Nodosilinea sp. E11: one gene and its partner. The protein of the gene in region 1 interacts with the protein of each later gene in a pairwise test. Links are inferred from orthologs where the notes say so. Each region holds a gene or a part of one and is shown on either strand. Other genes may lie near its edges.

Evidence for each region.
Region 2: the proteins of leuS (region 1) and ligA interact in binary tests that used the Escherichia coli proteins (3 or more experiments, as listed by UniProt). The link is inferred for Nodosilinea sp. E11 from one-to-one orthologs.

Annotation. Positions count from the first base shown.
Region 1 is NZ_CP136520.1:4,631,164-4,638,610, reverse strand. The notes cover bases 3,807-6,951. They hold leuS (leucine--tRNA ligase), read right to left. Parts: upstream 6,601-6,951; coding sequence 4,012-6,600; downstream 3,807-4,011. Other genes in these bases: RRF56_RS22905 (chromophore lyase CpcT/CpeT), read right to left, coding at 6,703-6,951; RRF56_RS22915 (EAL domain-containing response regulator), read left to right, coding at 3,807-3,978. In the rest of the region: RRF56_RS22920 (PAS domain S-box protein), read left to right, coding at 1-2,301; more of RRF56_RS22915, read left to right, coding at 2,755-3,806; more of RRF56_RS22905, read right to left, coding at 6,952-7,293; RRF56_RS22900 (hypothetical protein), read left to right, coding at 7,372-7,447.
Region 2 is NZ_CP136520.1:799,741-806,946, forward strand. What follows is about bases 1,571-4,474. They hold ligA (NAD-dependent DNA ligase LigA), read right to left. Parts: upstream 4,098-4,474; coding sequence 2,043-4,097; downstream 1,571-2,042. Other genes in these bases: RRF56_RS06005 (hypothetical protein), read left to right, coding at 4,241-4,474. Outside these bases: glmS (glutamine--fructose-6-phosphate transaminase (isomerizing)), read right to left, coding at 1-167; RRF56_RS05995 (EAL domain-containing protein), read right to left, coding at 308-1,570; more of RRF56_RS06005, read left to right, coding at 4,475-4,555; RRF56_RS06010 (hypothetical protein), read right to left, coding at 4,617-6,695; RRF56_RS06015 (hypothetical protein), read right to left, coding at 6,725-7,206. UniProt on the Escherichia coli protein: DNA ligase that catalyzes the formation of phosphodiester linkages between 5'-phosphoryl and 3'-hydroxyl groups in double-stranded DNA using NAD as a coenzyme and as the energy source for the reaction.

The DNA of each region.
Region 1 (7,447 bases):
GTCAAAGCGGCTCAACGGGCGCTCAGCGAGACCTACGACACGCTGCGATCGCAGCAGACCCTGCTCGAAATTGCTAGCGAGGTGGGCCATATGGGGGGCTGGCTGGTGCGGTTGCCCGAAGCGATCTCCATTTGGTCCGATGAGGTCCGCCGCATCCATGAAGTTGGCCCCGACTTCTCGCCCACCGTGGAGCAAGGCCTAAACTTCTACGCCCCAGAGTACCGCGATCGCATTGCCGAAGTCTTCACCGCCTGTGCCCAACAGGGCATCCCGTTCAACGAAGAACTGCAAATTATCACCGCCCAAGGCAATCGGGTTTGGGTACGCGCCATTGGCCAGCCCATCCGCAATGCCCAGGGCCAGATCACCATTGTGCAGGGAGCATTTCAAGACATCACCGATCAAAAGCAGGCCGAGGCTTCCCTCGAGCGCAGCGAGCAGCGGTTTCGCCAGTTGGCCGACGCCATGCCCCTGATCGTCTGGACCGCTGACGCTACCGGCGTGCTCGATTACGCCAGTCAGGCCCTGCACCGTTATACCGGCATTTTAGACCCCGAACCTAACCCGAGTCAGATTTGGCTGACCCTGCTGCACCCCGACGATCGCGATGCCTGCCTAGCCGTATGGACCGAGGCGGTGCAGACCGGCAACCACTATACCTTTGAGTTTCGACTGCGCCGCTACGACGACACCTACCGCTGGCACCTAGTGCAGGCCATACCCATTCGCGATGAGGCCGGCCAGATTATTAAGTGGTATGGTGCCGCCACCGACATTCACGCACAGAAGGAGCTAGAGCAGGAGGCCCGTCACCTGGCTGATCACTTCAACACCATTTTAGAGAGCATCACCGATGCTTTCTTTACCCTCGATCGCCAGTGGAATTTTACCTTCCTTAACCGCAAGGGCGAACAGCTTTTGCGACGCCAGCGAACTGAGTTGCTGGGCAAATCGCTGTGGGATGAGTTTCCCGAGGCTGTTGGCACCACTTTTCAACAGCAGTTTGAGAACGCTATGAACCAGGGGCGATCGGTGGAATTCCGAGAATTTTATCTGCCCTTAAACTGCTGGTTTGAGGCGCGGGTCTATCCGTCCGAGCAAGGGTTAGCCGTATATTTTCAAGATATTAGCGATCGATTGGCTATCGAAGAGCATCTGCGCCAGGCCCAACGCCTTGAGTCGGTAGGCCAACTGACTGGCGGCATCGCCCACGACTTCAACAATCTGCTCACGGTCATTTTGGGCAACGCCGAGCTGCTCAGCGAAATGCTAGAGGCCGACTCCCGCTTACACCCTCTAGCAGAGATGATTGGCAGTGCTGCCAAACGAGGGGCCGACCTCACCCAGCGACTGCTGGCCTTTGCCCGCCGCCAGGCCCTTGAGCCCGAAGCAGTCAACGTCAACCAGTTAATTGCCCACATGGATGGGCTGCTGCGCCGCACCCTGGGCGAACACATTGAAATCGAGGTAGTGCAGGGGGCAGGCCTCTGGCCTGCTCTAGTCGACCCATCGCAGCTCGAAAGTGCCCTCCTCAATCTCTGCCTCAACGCCCGCGATGCCATGGTCCAAGGCGGTCGCCTGACGATCGAAACCGCCAATATGCACCTCAACCAAGACTACGCCAATCAGCATATGGAGGTGGTGCCTGGGCAGTACGTCATGGTGGCGGTGTCAGATACTGGCACCGGCATTGCCCCCGAGCATATGGAGCGGGTGTTTGAGCCCTTTTTCACCACCAAAGAAAAGGGCAAAGGCACCGGCCTAGGGTTGAGCATGGTCTATGGCTTCATTAAGCAGTCTGGGGGCCATATTAAGGTCTATTCAGAACTCGGCCAGGGCACCACTTTAAGAATGTATTTGCCTCGATTTTGGGGCGGAGATCAGGCAAAGCCCCAGCGACCCGGCGGGGCGGTGAGTGGTGGAGCAGAGCTAATTTTGCTAGTCGAAGACGATGATCTGGTGCGCCGTTACGCCCAAGACCAGCTAACGGAGCTTGGCTATCGGGTGCTGATCGCCGACAATGGCCTCGCCGCCCTCGCCATTCTGCGTCAGCGAGACGACATTGACCTCTTGTTTACTGATGTGGTTATGCCTGGCGGCATGAGCGGTCGCGAGCTAGCCGATCAGGCGCTACAACTGCGGCCCCAGTTGCGGGTGCTATACACCTCTGGCTATACCGAAAATGCCATCGTCCACCAGGGTCGCTTAGACCCCGGTGTGCACCTGTTGACTAAGCCCTACGGTCGAGCTGAACTCTCGCTGAAAATTCGGGCTGCCCTAGCCGCAGAGCGCCATTCATGATGCCATTCTTTTGCCGCGATCGCCTCACAGTAGCGGCAGTCGCGGCAGTAGCGGCAGTCGCGGCAGCGATCGCACCATCGCTTCAGGGCAATTTCCGCAGTAACTTAGAGGGTTGTAGCCAACGGTATGGGCAGCCTATCGTTGGGCGATGCCATCTAGAGACTGCGGCCTTAAATTTTCCATGCCCTAGGGTCAGTCAAAGAGCATTCAAAACAGTTCACTATACACTAAGGGCAAACTAAGGACGACTTGAGCATCTTAGGTAAAGCGGCTGAGCACACCCCCTGGGCTGGTGCTACCCGCCCCAAAAATTTGTGATGTGCTAGATGAGCAAGCAGAGTTGGGCAGAACCGAGCAGGCCGCAGCAGAATAGGGGCAGTGACCCCTTAGGCCGCAGATAGGGGAGCAGGGAGCGAAAAAGAATCATTGTGATGGGGAGGAGATAGAGCAGGGATGAGCGATCGCCGCCTACTAATTCTGGATGACGACCCCATGATCGGGGAAACCATTCAGCGGATTGCCGAATTTGCTGGGCTAGAGGTGCACTTTACCCCCGACCCCACCCGGTTCTTCAGCCTGCTGCACGAGTGGCAGCCCACCCACATTGCCCTCGATCTAGTCATGCCAGCCATGGATGGGTTGCAGGTGATGGCCAAGCTGGCTAAGCTGTCGTGCCGAGCCAGAATTATTATCACCAGCGGCGTAGGTAGTCGAGTACTCGACGCTGCCGGACGCTCAGCCGCCGAGCACGGCCTCGACATTGTTGGGGTGTTGGCCAAGCCCTTTTCACCGACCCAACTGCGAGACCTGTTGGTAGGTCATACCGCCAGTGCCCCTGAGCCACCCAGCGCAGCAGCAGCCCCTGATCCCCTTCAATGCCCCGAGCTCACCGTAGCCGACCTTGAGCAAGCCCTTGACCGACGGGAGTTTGTGCTGGCCTACCAACCCAAGGTACTATGCACCACTGGCGAACTGGCGGGGTTTGAGGCCCTAGTGCGGTGGGCGCATCCCACCTATGGCCTGCTGCTGCCGGGGCGCTTTATTCCGCTGGCCGAAAGCTGCGATCTGATTGATCCCCTCACAGACCAGGTGATTGATCAGGCGCTGGCCTGGTTTAGGTCATTCTGTGGCCAGACTAAGCCAAACGGGGCCAGGCTGGGGTCAGAAACCTGCGATCGCCTCGTGCTGTCGGTCAATATCTCGGCCCGTACTCTAGGTAATGGCACCCTGTTTGAACGGGTCTATGAGCAATGCCAGGCCCAAGCCCTCGACCCCACCCGGCTAATTTTTGAACTCACCGAAACCAGCGCTATGGATGACCCTGTAGCCTCCCTCGATCTACTGACTCGCCTGCGGATGATTGGCTTTCATCTGTCCATTGACGACTTCGGCACCGGCTTTTCGTCAATGTTGCAATTGGTGCGGCTACCGTTTTCAGAAATTAAGGTCGATAAATCCTTTGTCATGACGGCGATGAATTCTCAGGAGTCACGCACGGTGGTGAAATTTATTGTCGATCTGGGCCATAGTCTGGGGCTACGCTGCACCGCTGAGGGCGTCGAAGATGCTCAAACCCTAGACTACCTAACTGAAATTGGCTGCGATTTGGCCCAGGGCTACCACATCGCTCGCCCCATGGCGAGCGATGTGCTTTGGACCTGGCTCTCTTCACGCTAGGTCGGTCAATACTCAATCGAGCAGGTCGCTGGGTTACCCCGCCACTACAAAATTGACCAGCTTGCCCGGTACCACAATCACCTTTTTGATCTCTTTACCCGTCAGGTAGCGCTGGGCCGCCTCTGACTCGCGGGCATATTTTTCGAGGGCCGCTTTGTCCGAGTCGGCAGGGACCTCCAAGGTGCCGCGCGTTTTGCCCATAATCTGGATCACTAAAGTAATCTCATCCACGACCAGGGCAGTGGGGTCAAAGACGGGCCAGGGGGCACGGTGGATAGAGTCTTCGTTGCCCAGCTGGTGCCAGAGTTCATCGGCCAGATGGGGGGCAAAGGGAGCCAGCAGCAGCACCAAGGCTCGCACCCCCTCGGTATAAACTGGAGACTCTTTGGCCGCAGAATCGGTTAGCGCATTACTGAGCTTCATTAGCTCCGAGACGGCGGTGTTGAACTGGTAGTCGCCGTCGATGTCTTCGGTAATTGCCTGAATGGCAGTATGAATGGCGCGACGCAGGGTTTTCTCGTCCTTAGAGAGATCGGCGGAGTCGGGTAGGGGCGCACGGCTGTGCGCCCCTACGGTGTTGATGTATTCGGTGACCAGCCGCCACACCCGATTGAGAAAGCGGAACTGCCCCTCCACGTCAGCGTCGTCCCACTCCAGATCTTTCTCAGGGGGCGCTTTGAAGAGAATAAACATGCGGGCGGTGTCGGCCCCGTATTTGGTCAGCACCGCCTTGGGGTCAACGCCGTTGTACTTCGACTTCGACATTTTTTCGTAAAACACCTCCAGGGTATCGCCGGTGTCAGGGTCGACTGGATTCGTCGGATCAGCAACATCCTCAGGGGCGACGTATCTGCCGGTTTTTGGGTTTTTGTAGGCGGTGTTTTGCACCATGCCCTGGGTCAGCAGCCGCTGGAAGGGTTCGTCGCAGGACAGCAGACCGCGATCGCGCAGCACCTTGGTAATAAACCGCGAGTACAGCAGGTGCAAAATGGCGTGCTCAATGCCGCCCACATACTGGTCTACGGGCATCCAGCCGTTGGCCTTGATTGAGTCAAAGGCTTGCTCGGGATTCTTTGCATCGGTGTAGCGCAAAAAGTACCAGGACGAGTCAATAAACGTGTCCATGGTGTCGGTTTCGCGCCGGGCAGGGCGGTTACAAGCCGGGCAAGGCACATTTACCCAGTGCTCTAGCTGAGCCAAGGGCGACGCACCCCGCCCCGAAAACTCTACATCTTCGGGCAGGGTGACGGGTAGCTGCTCATCGGGCACGGGCACAATGCCGCACTCGGGGCAGTGCACCACCGGAATTGGCACTCCCCAGTAGCGCTGGCGGGAGATTAGCCAGTCGCGCAGGCGGTAGTTGGCCTCGCCCTGCCCCTTTTCGTTGGCTTCTAGCCAGGCGATCGCCGCTGCCACGCTCTGCCCCTCACCCTTGCCAGCCGGGGTTCCGTCCAGGGGCCCAGAGTTGACCATCACCCCTTCTCCCGCCCAGGCGGTAGTCATGGTGTCGCCATTGAGGGTGTCCCCCTCCGGCTGTACCACCACCGTCACCGGCAGATTAAACTTGCGGGCAAACTCAAAGTCGCGCTGGTCGTGGGCGGGCACCGCCATAATCGCCCCGGTGCCATAACCCATCAGCACGTAGTCGGCAATCCAGATCGGGATTTTGGCCCCGTTCACGGGGTTCACGGCGTAGCTACCGGTCCACACGCCGGTTTTTTCGCGGTCTTCGGCGGTGCGATCGATCTCGCTCTTGGCGGCGGCGGCTTTGCGGTAGTCATCTACGGCAGCGACGCGATCGGGGGCGGTCAGCTTTTCGACCAAAGGATGCTCGGGCGACAGCACCATAAAGGTAGCCCCCCACAGGGTGTCAGGCCGGGTAGTAAACACCGGCAGGGCATCGCCCGCCTCGGTGGTAAACACGACCTGAGCACCAGTCGATTTGCCAATCCAGTTGGCCTGCATGGTGCGTACCCGCTCGGGCCAGCCGGGCAGCTTGTCTAGGTCTTGCAGCAGCTCCTCAGCGTAGTCGGTAATTTTGAGGAACCACTGGCGCAGCAGTTTTTTCTCGACCAGGGCACCCGATCGCCAGGATTTACCCTCGCTATCCACCTGTTCGTTGGCCAGCACTGTCTGGTCGATAGGGTCCCAGTTGACTGCGGCCTCTTTCTGGTAGGCCAGGCCCATCGTCAACATTTGAATAAAGATCCACTGGGTCCAGCGGTAGTAGTCCGGCGCACAGGTGGCCACCTCCCGATCCCAGTCGTAGGAGAGGCCCAGCTCTTGCAGTTGCGCCCTCATCTGGTCAATGTTTTGGTAGGTCCACTGGGCGGGGTGAACACCGCGATCGATCGCCGCATTCTCGGCGGGCAACCCAAAGGCATCCCAGCCCATGGGGTGCAACACCCGGTAGCCCTGCATGCGCCGCACCCGCGCCACCACGTCGGTAATGGTGTAGTTGCGCACGTGGCCCATGTGCAGGTTTCCTGACGGGTACGGAAACATCGACAGGGCGTAGAACTTCGGCTGATCGGGGTTTTCTATGGCTTTGTCTAGCCCCTGCTCGGCCCAAACCTGCTGCCACTTCTGCTCGATCTCTGCGGGGTTGTATTTGGACTCCACCGTCCCTGGCTCCTACTGCTGCACTGCTGCGATGTTCCCCATGATAGACGGGAGTGGGAGGGGGATTGCAAAGATTAGTGGATGCTGCGATCGCAGCGTCCACTAATCTTTAATTTCATCGGCAAAGCTGGCCCGGCGCTTAAACATAAACGGCCCTGCCAGCGACCCCCACAGATGCTCATTGGTCTCCGGGTCGCGGCCCCGGTCCCAGCTGATGAACTGGTCGGCATCGATTTCAAACTCACTGTCTAAGTAGGTGAGCTTGCCATTGCGGGTGACCATACAGGCGTTGCCCGGTTCTACCGCGCCCTTAAAGCTGTGGCCGGTCCAATGAACGATCATGTTGCAGCCAGGAGTTTTCTCAAAGTGGTCGGGGGTGAGTTTGGCGAGCTGATCTAGGTCACGAGACGCACCGTAAAAGGCTTCGCCCTGGGGCAGGGTGTAGTTCTCAATTAAAATGTGGTCGCCCTGGGCGCTGAGCCGCATGCCGCGAGCCCGGTAGGGCTGGTTAATCTGAAAATCGTAGGCTTGCTCAATGTAGAAGCCTAGGCCATTTAAAGTCTCGGTGGGCAGGGGGCGCATGCAGACGCGAATGTGGGCAAACAGGGGCGGGTTGTCGAAGGCCTGTTGCTGATTACTAAAGTCTGCCGCCATCCAGCGGGCCAGGGTGTGAATATCGGTGGCGTGGGTCATGGATGGGTGTAGAAAGCGTCATGGTAAGGTTGACCCTAGTTTACAGGGTCGGCGGTGTCGCCCTGGGAGAATGCTGGCATGAAGAAGCTCCATATCGCTCTGTCTACTGAGGACATTGCCGCCTCTGTGGCCGATTATTCGGTCCGTTTGGGCT
Region 2 (7,206 bases), 3.8 Mb from region 1 along the record:
TCTTGCAGGTTTTGCAGTTTGCCCTTGGCCCGCACACAGTGCAGGTCGTCTTCGTACACGGTGGCCAGGCCAGCCGAGTCATAGCCGCGATATTCGAGCTTACGCAGGCCATCCATTAAGATGTCGGCGGCGGGCCGGGTGCCGATATATCCCACAATGCCACACATACGCTGTCTCCTTAGGTAACTGCCTGGGGTTACGGGCGGGTGTCTCGGATCAGACTGACACTATAGAATACACGGTGAGTCGGTGACTGCGATCTGGCCAGACGATTTCAACCCGGCCTAAGCGGGAGGGGCCAGAGCAACTAAAACAGCCCAGCGGCTTCGTCAAGGGGTAGCGGGTTGCCCAGCAGATAGCCCTGAGCTTTGTTGACCCGAAGCTGTTGCAGGACGTTTAACTCGGCCTGGGTTTCTACCCCCTCAGCGACAATACTGCTGCCGGTTTCGCGGGCAAAGCCCACCAGGGCCGCCGTTAGCGCCCGCCGAGTAGGGTCAGTATCGATATGGCGAATCAGGCTAATGTCGAGCTTAATGATGTCGGGGTTGAGCTGAAGAATATGCAGAAAACTGGCGTAGCCTGCCCCAGCATCGTCAACTGCCAGGCGAATGCCGCGATCGCGCAGGGAAGCCAAGCATTCATCAAACTGTGAATAGTCAGGAATCGCCACGTGCTCGGTCACTTCGAGCACCAGCCGACGGAGCGGCACATTTTCCAGCGCCCGATGAATCGCACCATTGAGAATAGTTTCAGGCGATACGTTGAGTGAAATGTAGATCGCTTCGGGGATGCGATCGAGGGCCACCAGGGCTTTGGCGATCGCCGCGATCTCCATCTGTTCGCCAAAGCCGACCTGAGCGGCCTCGGCAAACCAGGTATCTGGGCTGCGAATGGGCTGATCCCAAAACCGGGTCAGCGCCTCAAAGCCAATGATTCTGTTTTTCTCTAGGTCAACGATGGGCTGATAGACCACAGAAAACAACTCTGCCTCTAGCATGGCCGTGACCCGCTCGATCATTTCTCGCCGGTCTACGTTGGCCGTGAGGTCGCGGGCAATTTGGCGGGAGGCAAACTCAGCAAACAGGTGCATAATGGCCAGGTCGCGATCGCCCAAACTCAGGTCTGGCCGGGTACTAAAGCAGCAGAAGGTGCCGTAGACCTGGCCATTGTCAAGGCGAATAGGCACGCTGAGATGAGCCCCTACCGGCAGATCGGTGGTGACCGCCAGCTCTAACGCCGCTGGAACGGTGGTGGCATCTTGAATCAGCTCGGGCAGCCGACCATCGACCACGCGCTGGCAATAGCTCTCCTCCAGCGGGTTTGAGTCGCCCACATTGATAATTGAGGTCTCCAGCCCCGAATCCACATAGCGAAACCAGCGTCGGCCCTCCGCAAACTCAGAGACAAAGGCCACCTCCATGCCTAGGTACTGGCGAATGGCACCCAGAGCATCTAAAACAACTTCATCAATCGACCGCTCTGCTGAATTGGCGGCTGCCAAAAACATGTAGGGTATCAGCGAGAGCTTACCAGAGGGCTTCGTCGAATCCAAAATCGATTGTTCGTCCATTCAGTAGCACTCTCCGTAGCACTCTGTTTCAATCACTACAGACGATCTCAGATTAAAATAGGCCAAATAGTTTAAAGAGGCACTTTAAGGATCCTATTTTTGGGAATAAAAATGAAATTTATGCTGAATTTCCCCTTAGATCCTCTAAAATAGGCCCTTTTTCTCCTTTTTAAGCAGGATAAAGGAGATCGGCAGGTGACTAAAAGCAACCGTCAATCGCTTTCCCAATCTCCCTAAAGGGTACCTCTGACCAATCTTAGAACTCCATAACATTATCAGCACATTTGCGAGGGCGAAACAACGGCAAAATTTATGCTGAAAGAAAGAGATCTCGGCAATTAATCGCCATAGACCAGCCTAAGTCTGCGGGGGGGATTTCCAAACTGAAAGGATCTCGGTGGGGATGCCGCTACAAAAACACAGGCCAGAGCCCAGGTGCTAAATCGAAGCCATAGAGATCACGACTCTTGCCCTAGACCACTGCCACCAGGGCCAGCAGATCGGCCTCGCTGAGAATGGCAATGCCCAGCCCCTCAGCCTTGGCAAGCTTGGATCCCGCTTTTTCGCCAGCGACCAGATAGTCCGTGGCTTTGCTGACGCTGCTAGTCACTTTGCCGCCCGCCGCCTCAATGATGGCACTGGCCTCAGGGCGAGTAAGGGTGGGCAAGGTACCGGTGAGCACAAAGGTTTTACCCACCAGGAGACCAGCGGCGGCTTGGGTCTGGTCGGCAGGGCTGGCGGCAAGTTGCAGGCCCGCTTGCCGCAGGCGATCGATCAGCGTTTGGTTGGCGGGTACGGCAAACCACTGGGCCACGGCCTGGGCAATCTCAGGGCCAATCGTGTGGACGGATTCAATCTCGTCGGGGCTGGCAGCGGCCAGAGCCTCTACTGTAGGAAAGCGCTGGGCTAGGGTCTTGGCGTTGACAGTACCCACGTGGCGAATGCCGAGCGCGTAGAGCACCGAGGCCCAGGGGCGGGCAGTGGAGGCGGCGATCGCATTCACCAAATTCTGCGCCGACTTCTGCCCCATGCGATCGAGTGGCAGCAGGTTCTCCACCGTCAGCCCATAGAGGTCGGCCACCGACTGCACCAGCCCCTGCTCCACCAGCTGCTTTACCCACTTTTCGCCCAGGCCCTCAATGTCGAGGGCATCGCGCCTGGCCCAGTGAATGATCGCCCCCTGCACGATCGCCGGACAGGAGCTATTGATGCAGCGGGTGACTGCGCCATCGTCGGGTCTGACCAGGGCGCTGCGGCACTGGGGGCAGTGGGTGGGCATGGTGACTTTGATTGCGTTCTCAGGTCGCAGTTCCCTCAACACCCGCACCACTTCAGGGATGATCTCCCCAGCCTTGCGCACGATGATGGTGTCACCCTGGTGAATATCCAGCTCGGCCAAGCGATCGGCGTTGTGCAGGGTGGCACGGGCGACGGTGGTGCCCGCCAGCGGTACCGGGCGCAACTCGGCCACGGGGGTGACGGCTCCGGTACGGCCTACCTGAAAGCTGACGGTTTCAAGCACAGTGGGCACTTCCTCGGCGGGGTACTTCAGCGCCACGGCCCAGCGGGGAAACTTTTGGGTGAAACCCAGCCGCTGCTGAAGGGCAAAGTCGTTGAGCTTGACCACCACGCCATCAGTCAGGTACTGGAGCCGGGTGCGCTTAGTATCCCACTCGTTGAAGTAGGTCTGCACATCGGTTTCTGACTGGCAGAGCTGACGGTTGGGGTTAACGCGAAAACCGAGGGTCTTGAGGAATTCGAGGGCCTGCCATTGGCTTGTAATTTGATCTGGCGCAGAGGGCATCTGCGCCAGATCAAACTCACTTGAATAAACCGTGTAAGCAAAAAAATCGAGCCTGCGGGCGGCAACAATGCGAGAGTCGAGCTGGCGCAGGGTACCGGCAGCGGCGTTGCGGGGGTTGGCAAACAGGGCTTCACCGCGCCCGGCACGTTCAGCATTGATCTGCTCAAACACATCCAGCGGCAAAAAAGCTTCGCCGCGCACTTCAGCCACCGGGGGCGGGTTGTCAATAGCCAACCGTAGGGGGATAGAGCGAATGGTGCGCACGTTGGGGGTGATGTCTTCGCCAGAGACACCGTCGCCTCGGGTGACGCCGCGCACCAGTACCCCGTTTTCGTAGGTGAGGGCCAGGGCGTTGCCGTCGATTTTGAGTTCGGCGACGTACTCGACCTTGCCGACCTCGGGGGCCTGCCTGCGCCAGCGGTCTTCCCAGGCCCGAAATTCGGCTAGGTCAAAGGCATTCTCTAGGCTGTAGAGGGGGATGTTGTGGCGAACGGAGGTGAACTGGGCGGCGGGCTTTTCGCCGACGCGCTGGGTGGGGCTGTCAGGGGTAATCAGCTCGGGGTGAGCGGCTTCGAGGTCTTGCAGCTCGCGGTAGAGGCGATCGTAGACTTCGTCGGGCAGGTCGGGGGCATCGAGTACGTAGTAGGCGTAGCTGGCAGCCTGGAGCTGCGCCCTGAGGGACTGCACTCTGGCGGCGGTGGTGTCGTCTGCGGCCTGGTTCATGGCTCGGTTCTCTACAATTGCCCGGTGGCTAGTGTAGCGCCGCTAGGCCTCCGATGCAGCTGCATATCTTTTAACCGCCATATCTCCATGACACCGCCTCAGGTTGATTGCGTAAACTAGAGACACGGAAATCTGAGGCAGCTATGAATACTCAGCTGGTCAATTCTATTATTGAGGTAGTTCGGGCCTTGCCTACGGAGGAGCAAACTGCTCTACTGGAAACCCTCAACAGCCTTTTTCAGCCGCTGGGGGATGAGGGTGCGATCGAAGCTATCTGCGCAAATAGTTGGCTAGGCATGACTGCTGAAACTGCTGTCATAACAAATCATGATTTAACTAGCCAATCTCAAGATATTGTTCTTCAGATCGATGATTTGCGTACAAAACTCTTCAAATCTTATGGCGAATTCTCTGACAGCACCGATTTGATTCGTGAAGATCGAGAGGAACAATCATAAGCAACCCGATTTGAAAAGAGCTAACCTGCCAAAACTTTGCTCATGGCCCACTTGTAAACCGTTATGCGCCATTCCTAATTTTAGATGTAGCTAAAATAGAACGCTGTACTTGAATAGGTATATTTAATGTTGTAGCTAGTTTTTGTCGATCTTTATAACCTATATCGTGCATATAACAATGGCGTAAAACTATATGCTTAAGAAGACGGTCACAAATTGGGTTCTTGGCGAAATCATCATGAATCTTTTGAATTTTTCGGAAATCCAGTCTTTTTTCAAACTGCAATTCAATTATTTCTTGTATTAACTTTAATGCAGGCGTATCTCCATCCTCAGTAACTTTTATGTAGATTTCACGACCTTTAAAGGAACCTAGGGAGAAAGCCGCCTTATTTAAAATTGCTAAAATAGCCATGTAATTAAGTGTGACATAAAAAGTCTCTGCCTTCTTCGCAATTTCCTTGTCTGGAATATCTGGAGATTGATCCAAAGTTCTTTGTATTTTTCTTATTGCTTCTTCTTGCATGTATTCCGAAGATTTGAGCAGAAGATTCAGAAATCGCAATGAGACTAGGAGCGATTCTTCATATATAGACTCTAATGATTTTCGCTCTAAAGAGCCAATTCTATTTCGAAGCATTTGGCCACAGACTTCGGTTGCCCGAAAAGCTTTGTTAACTTTATTTATGAAATCCGAGAGATCTTCATCCTCAGAATGAATCAGTTCTTCACCATCTCTCTGCTCGACCAAATCTTTTTGTTCGTCTATTCTTAACCGCTCTTCTCTCGAATCCCGACTTTCCAAAATAATTTCAGGTATCTCATTTATAAATTCACGAAGAAAAGATAGGGATTTTGATTCCAATGTAGCAGGCTCTTCGTCTGAAAAAATATCCATAATTGAGTACAATATTTCATCCAAAATCCACGGATCTTTGGAGTGATGTGTCAAAAATAAGACTACATTGGATGACTTTTCGAGATGTATAGTATCAATCAAACGTCTTATTTCGTCTTTTGCTTTGTCTCCTTTGCTAAGAGAGTCAGCCAAATTCTTTGCCGCAAAAAAGTAAAATAAGTAGCGATAGCGAAACTTAATTCCCTTATCAGTTTTTCTAAGAATACTTGAGTTAATTAAGTCATCAACTATCTTTTTCTGATCAACAGGCAAAAAATCCTTGGAATAGCTTTCAAAAAACAAACCGAGTTCATCAAAGGTAAGACTAGTTGAAGGAGATTTCAGAAGTCTACCACCAAGTTCTGATAATATATTTAGGTAAGCATCAAAATCAATTGGCCTTACGTGTACACGCTCTAATGCTTGGTAAATTAAGTATTGATAACAATGCCCGTAAGATGTTAGCTCAAGTCTTTGCACTGTTACCAATTCAAAAGATTGCAAAAGCATTAAAATATAGAATGGTTTTGCAGGCACTATATTCTTATGAACAAGTGAATCAACATGAAGTCTCAGTTCATCCACTCTTGCCCAAAAATGTCTGTCTTCGGCTTCTTCTGTTAGTTCTAACTCAACCCACTTTTCGACAAGAGCCCCGCGACGAACATTTCCAAATGGAAGGATTTGAAACTTTTTATATTCATCGAGGCTCGACAAATCTAGAGCTGCAAACTGAAAAGCATCTTCTGCAAAGAAGATACTACTTGGAAAAATAGAATTAATAATAGATATAAATTTATTTTTAGCCGTCTTTCGAAGCTTGCTAGATGAGATGTCATCTATAATACAGATCCTACCTTCGCTTGATAGATAATCCTCATAACTCAAGTTCGGATACGTATCTAAAACTACGCTTCTAACCATATCTTCTGCATTAGAACCCTTGATTAATGAGCCTTCTATAATTATTGGCAACAAGTTGGATTCATACGCATCTAGAAACAGTTTTCTCGCAAATGTTGTCTTTCCAGATTGCTCATCTCCGAAAATAACTATTCTACTGTCGTGACCTAGGATTCTCTCCCCTTTAACGTCAGGTTGAACAGATTCAGTGGATTCACTAATGACCTTTAGGTCAGGGAAAACAAAGAAATCATCTAATGACACTTCCTCGCGGCTTCTGTGGGGAAACTTTATTCCAGTATCTCTAAGAGATTGCAAAAGCTTCTTTTGAACTTCCATATTCAAAACTCCTGCAGTACTCTGATGATTTAGATCTGTTGAGGAAGTAATTTTTTTTTAGCTTTCTCAATACAACCAATAAAAGTAGGAAAATACTTTACTAAAAATTTTTCTGTGTCAAGCTCTGCTTCACAAGCAATGCCAACAAATGGAGGAAAAGAAGAGATAACGCCTTTAAGCTTTAAGGCTGCTGAATCATTAGAATGATTAAGCTTATCCCTAATTTCAACAAGAATTCCTATTGCGTCGGCAAGTTTCTCTCCAGGAAGTATATCGTTAGAGTTCTCTATTAGACTGACCTGCTGAGTTATTTCTTTAACAGCGATGTCTGCTTCTGTCTCAGGTATCTGAAGAAATCTACTCTGATTTGCTAGAGTCTCCCAGTATTCTATTTCATACTTTCTGATCTCTGGCTTGCATTGTATTCTTATACGTTGTTCAAGCCTCACTTTTTCATCTGCTGACGCTAATATCTTTGCTTGTTCTAAGCCATATAACTGTTCGCGTAGAA